DNA from 2 places in the Clostridium sp. TJA032 genome. Region 2 is predicted to be linked to the other one. Evidence: a T-box and tRNA genes for the amino acid it is inferred to sense, from the RefSeq annotation. Region 2 holds a T-box; the other holds one or more tRNA genes.
The links. The T-box of region 2 lies ahead of trpS (tryptophan--tRNA ligase). A T-box ahead of a tRNA ligase gene usually reads a tRNA of that ligase, here a tRNA-Trp.

Region 1: it has a tRNA-Trp gene. The T-box ahead of trpS (tryptophan--tRNA ligase) is inferred to sense a tRNA for this amino acid. The anticodon was not compared.

The regions. Positions count from the first base shown of each region.
Region 1 covers NZ_JBZEFB010000001.1:1,455,329-1,458,502, reverse strand. The annotation lists gene tsaE (tRNA (adenosine(37)-N6)-threonylcarbamoyltransferase complex ATPase subunit type 1 TsaE) at 1-164, opposite strand, end outside; gene AC4FRL_RS06730 (CBS domain-containing protein) at 463-1,083, shown strand; tRNA gene AC4FRL_RS06725 (tRNA-Trp) at 1,254-1,329, shown strand; tRNA gene AC4FRL_RS06720 (tRNA-Trp) at 1,356-1,431, shown strand; gene AC4FRL_RS06715 (alpha/beta-type small acid-soluble spore protein) at 1,619-1,801, shown strand; gene AC4FRL_RS06710 (metal ABC transporter substrate-binding protein) at 2,093-2,983, shown strand; gene AC4FRL_RS06705 (MutS family DNA mismatch repair protein) at 3,136-3,174, shown strand, end outside.
Region 2 covers NZ_JBZEFB010000001.1:32,384-35,557, reverse strand. The annotation lists gene AC4FRL_RS00155 (hypothetical protein) at 1-93, opposite strand, end outside; gene trpS (tryptophan--tRNA ligase) at 237-1,235, opposite strand; T-box leader at 1,339-1,551, opposite strand; gene brnQ (branched-chain amino acid transport system II carrier protein) at 1,908-3,174, shown strand, end outside.

The DNA.
Region 1 (3,174 bases), 1.4 Mb from region 2:
ATATGCTCATTAATTTCTAATCCTTCTGCAATTCCTTTACTTATGTGAGTTTTACCAGTTCCTAAATCTCCAGTTAAACAAAGAATATCTCCTTTATTTACAAGGGAGCCTAGTTGTCTTCCAATGTTCATAGTTTTATCTACACTATCTACTATAAATTCCATAAAGAACTCCTTTCAAATTAACACTCTTTAATAATTCTATCCAAATTTTAAGAAAAAGAAAAGAGAGTGTTAAATTAATAATTATTTTAAATTCCTATGCTTAAATCTTAAGATAATATTTCTTAATAGTATATAGAAAAAGATTTCTATATAAAATTATTATAATATTAATTAGGGAAGTTTAAAGGAAAGTTAATTTGATACTTTCATAAATTTAATATATTTAGATAAATATGTAATAAAACAAGAGTATAATAAATGTATAAGATATGTTTAATTTATGAATGGGGGGATTTTTATGTTAGTAAAAGCTATTATGACAAAAAAAGATAACCTATATCTAGTTAATTCTAATACAAAGCTTAAAGAAGCATTAAAAATAATGAATGATAATAAATTTTTATCAATTCCTGTAGTAGACGGAGAAAAATTTAAAGGTGCAGTAGCTAAAAGTTCCATATATAAATATTATTTTAATCATAATTTGAGCAAGGATGATATTTTAAACAATATTACTGTAGGAGAAATATTAAAAACAGATGTCCCTATAATAAATAGTTCTGAACATATTGAAAAAGCAGTTTCTATGTTAGAAAGAATGAGAATTTCTTTTGTAGCTGTAGTTGATGAATTTGATAATTTTAAGGGAATATTAACTCATAAAGCAGTTTTTAGAGAGTTTAATAATGCCTTTGGACTTAATAAAGGAGAAAGAATAGTTATTAGGTCTTATGATGTTCCAGGACAATTATCAAAAATAACAAAATCAATATCTGAAGAAGGTGGAGATATATTAAGTGTAGTTATTGTAGATACAAAAAGTTTAACTGAAGTTAAAGAGGTTATAGTTAGAGTAAAAGATGTAGATATAAAAACTATTAAAAGAAATTTAAAAGAAGCTGGTTTTAAATTATCGTAATAAGCCATTATAAACATATAAATATAAAAGGAATATATAAATAAAAAAATTTTTTATTTATATATTCCTTATTTTATTTTAAATTATATGTATTTTGATTAAAAATAAAAAAATAAATAAAAAAACTCTTGCGTTAAGTTATTTTTTAATATATAATAAAATCTGTGTTCAGGGGTATGGCTCAATTGGTAGAGTAGTGGTCTCCAAAACCATTGGTTGTGGGTTCGAGTCCTACTGCCCCTGCCAGTTTAACACATTAAATATAATATTATAGGGGTATGGCTCAATTGGTAGAGTAGTGGTCTCCAAAACCATTGGTTGTGGGTTCAAGTCCTACTGCCCCTGCCAAAAATCAGCGAAGTAATTCGCTGATTTTTTTTGTCTTAAAATAAAAAAAAATATTATGGAAAAATATAGACTTAATTCCTTCTATTTCATAGGTTTATAATCTTACTTTTGGTTAATATAATAGTGTAAGCAAGAGATAATTAAAATTCAAGCTTACATATTACCAAAGCCAAAGGAGGAATTAGAAATGTCAAAATCATTAGTTCCAGAAGCAAAAAATGGATTAAGTAAATTCAAAAATGAGGTAGCTAGAGAATTAGGTGTTCCATTCTCAGATTATAATGGAGACTTAAGTTCAAGACAATGTGGTTCCGTAGGCGGCGAAATGGTAAAAAGAATGGTAGAAGCTTACGAAAGTCAAATAAAATAATAAACCTTTCGCACATACTGAATTAAAAAAAGACTCATTAAAATTTGAACATAATACGTGTTCTAGTAAAGTGATTCTAAAAATTTAGAATAGGAGAAATGTTATGGAGGATATACCGCCAAAGCATAATATCTAAACTTCTACCAAAAAAGGTTGTATAGAGAAATTATATTTCTCTATACAATTTTTTTGTTTTTAAAGAATTTATAAGTAAATATTGACAATAATATAAAAGTAATATAAAGTTTATAATATAAAAATGCAAATCATTTGCAAAATATCGGAGGAAATATGAAAAAATTAGCCTATATATTTTTAGGAATTTTTATAACTACTTTTTTTGTAGGATGTCAAAAAAATAAAGCTTTAGAAGAAAATGCTGAAGGTAAAATAGCTATTACTGTTAGTATTGAACCTTTAAGAGAATTTGCAGAAAAAGTAGGTGGTGATAAGGTTTATGTTAAGACTATGGTTCCCCAAGGAACTGAACCTCATGACTTTGAACCAAAAACACAAGATTTAATTGAATTAAATAAATCTAATATCTTTGTTTATAATGGCTTAGGAATGGAACATTGGATTGACCAAGTACTTAATACTATTGAAAATAAAGAACTTCAAGTAGTTGATGCATCTAAGGGTGCTGATATTTTAAAAGAAGGAGAAAAAGTAGATCCTCACCTTTGGTTAAGTTTAGAAGGAGCTAAAGTTGAGGCTAGAAATATAAAAGATGCACTTATTAAAGTAGATTCTAAAAATAAAGATTATTATGAAGAAAACTTCAACAAATTTTCTAAAGAATTAGATTCTCTAAAAGATGAGTATAAAGGAAAGTTTGATGAATTAAAAAATAAAGATTTTGTTACAGGTCATGCAGCTTTTGGATATTTATGTAGAGAATTTTCTTTAAAGCAAATAAGTGTTGAAAATTTATTTGGAGAGGGTGAAATAACACCTCAAAAAATGCAAGATATAATAGAATTTTGCAAAAAAAATAATATAAAAACAGTTTTTATGCCAGAGTTATCTAGTGAAAAGATATCACAGACTTTAGCTAAAGAGATTGGTGGAAAAATTGAAAAAATATATACTATAGAAAGTAAAGAAGATGACTTAAGTTATATTGAAGCTATGAAAGAAAATCTTTCTAAGATATATAAAGCATTGTCTACTCAAAATTAATATTTAAATATAATATTTTAATAAAAGAAAAACCTATAAAATTTTTATAGGTTTTTTCTTTTATTAAATTTTCAAAATAGGATTAAAATACATTTGTATGAATATATGATAACTATGGTATAATATTAAAAAAGTGTTTTGAGAGGATAAAAATGGATAATATAAAAAATAATTATGAAAGTAAGATAGAA
Region 2 (3,174 bases):
CTTTTTTTCTAAGTTAAGTTCTTTTAATTTATTTCTTCTATAAATAATTAATATTATTAATATTAAAATAAATACAATAAATCTAACAACCATATTTTCTCTTTTTATACCACCAACTTAAATTAACACTTTATTAATTTTTCTTTATTATATCATTACTTGAAATTAAAGGAAATAAAGTTACAAAAAAAATTCTCTCTATAATAAATTTTTATATTATAGAGAGAATTTTCACTTTATCTTGGTATTAATCCAATTTTCTTTTGCATTTTTCTTAAAGTTTTTCTTGCTAAATAGTTTGCTTTTTCTGCTCCTGATTTATATATCTCCTCTAAAGCTTTTTTATCTTCTAATAAAGCCTTAGCTCTTTTTTGTATAGGTTCTAATTCATCAATTATAGCCTTAGCAACATCTTCCTTAAATTCAGCATATCCTTTTCCTTCATAAAATTTCACAACTTCATCAGGTGTATATCCCTTTATTGCACAAAGAATGTTTATTAAATTTTTAACTCCTGGTTGTTCGTCAGTATAATTTACAACTCCAATACTATCTGTAACTGCTCTTGCAATTTTCTTTCTTATAACATTTGGTTCATCCATCATTAAAATAAAGCTATTTTGATTTGAATCTGATTTTGACATTTTCTTAAGAGGGTCTTGTAAGTTCATTATCTTTGCCCCCTCTTTTGGAATGTATCCTTCTGGTATAGTAAAGGTTTCACTATATGTGTTATTAAATCTAGTTGCAATATCTCTAGCAAGCTCTAAATGTTGCATTTGGTCTTTTCCAACTGGAACTAAATCTGTGTTATATAAAAGTATATCAGCAGCCATTAGCACAGGATATACAAATAATCCAGCACCAATTGAATCTCCCATTTTTTTAGATTTATCTTTATATTGAGTCATTCTACTTAACTCACCCATATAAGAATTACAAGTTAAAAGCCAAGCAGCTTCTGAGTGTGCTGGAACATGAGATTGTATAAATAAAGTATTCTTCTCTGTATCAATTCCAGCTGCTATATATATAGCTAAAACTTCTAAAGTTCTTCTTCTTAAATCCTTTGGTAATTGTTTTACTGTTATAGCATGTAAATCAACAACGCAAAAATAGCAATCATACTCCTCTTGTAATTTAGTCCAATTCTTTATAGCCCCTAAATAATTTCCTAAAGTTAAATCTCCTGAAGGTTGTATTCCACTAAAAATAATTTTTTTCTTCTCTTCCATATCTTATTTGATGTTAAAAAACATCAAATCTTCACCTCCTATAATTAATTTATCTATTATACTTAAATAATTTTTAAAATAAAAAAGTCCTATAAGTAAAAACTTATAGGACGAATATATCGCGGTACCACCTATTATTACAGAAAACTTTTCTGTATCTCTTTCTTGTAACGTAAGAATACGGTTTAGAATACTAAATTTCCTCTAAACATCTCAAAGATCCATTCAATTTAAACATAACTACCATACTCACAGCAAAATGTATGACTCTCTTAAAGCCTGTTTTAAATTTACTACTTCTTTTCACAGAAATTTTATATTAAACTTTAATGCTATTTTAACATTTTTTATTTTTTAGTCAAGATTATTTTACCTTCATATATATTATATACAAAGTTTTTGAATTTTTATACTCATCATTAATTAACAATAATTTAATATTTACACCATTTTTTTATTAAATTATCAATTTTATATTTCTATGGCTTTATATATAAAATATTTTTATTGATTTTTCTTAACATTATGATAATATAGTATTATAACTTTTAAATGGAATATTAAAAACATTATATAAAAAACTAAAATCAAATTATATAGTTTTTTAAATAATTCAGAAATTATTTAAATTTAATTATAATTTGATTAGAAAAGAAAGATGGGGTGTATATTATGAATCACAAAAGATCAGATTTTTTAGTAATCGGCTTTGCGCTATTCTCGATGTTTCTAGGAGCAGGTAACCTAATCTTCCCTCCTTTATTAGGAAGAAATTTAGGAGCTGATTATTATTTAGGAATTATAGGTTTTATTGTAACTGGAGTTGGAGTTCCTTTACTAGGAATTTTATCTTCAATAAGAGTTAACGGTAAATTTGAATTATTTGGAGATAAAGTTGGGAAAAAGTTCTCATTAATATATTCAATAGCATTATTTATACTTATAGGACCATTATTAGCTATTCCTAGAACAGCAGCTACTACTTTTGAGTTAGCTTTTGCTCCTAACTTTGAAAATATAAACTACTTTGTAATAATAGTTGTTTATTTCTTAGTAAACTTAATATTTGTTTTAAAACCTTCAAAGGTGATAGATGTATTAGGTAAATTTTTAACACCAGTTTTATTAGCTATATTATTCTTCTTAATTGCTAAAGGTGTTATTAGCCCAATATCTTCTTTAACAAATTCTTATACTCCTGATGCTTTTTCAACTTCTTTACTTGAAGGATATCAAACTATGGATGCTATTGCAGCTGTAATATTCTCTTCAATAATATTAGGTTCTATAAAAGCTAAAGGATACAAGGGTAAAGATAGCTTTAAGTTACTTATTAAAGCTGCAATTATTGCAATAGGTGGATTAGCTATAATATATGGTGGATTAATATTCCTAGGTGCACATACAGGTGATTTAGCCTTAGATTTATCAAATTCCCAATTATTACTTTTCATAGCTGAAAGTATCTTAGGACATGCCGGGGCTATTTTAATAGGCGTTTCTATGGCTTTAGCTTGTTTAACAACTTCTATAGGCTTACTTTCTGCTGGTGGAAGTTTCTTTGAAAGAGTTTCAAATGGAAAATTAAAATATAAATTCAATGTTTTATTAATGACTGTAATAAGTATATTAGTTGCTAGTATAGGATTAGATAAAATAATATCCTTATCAGCAACTTTACTTGGAATAATATATCCTGTAACAATAGTTCTTATACTATTAAACTTATTCCATAAAAAAATCAAAAACCCTCTAGTACATAAGTTAACTGTATATGTTACATTAGTTGTTAGCATATTAATAACTTTAGGTAACTACATACCTGGCCTAGAGAGTATAGTATCAATTTTACCACTTTACTCTAAAGGTTTTGGTTGGGTTTTACCAGCATTAATAGCCTTTATAATACCAAGCTTTATTCCATCAAAGGAAACTGCTA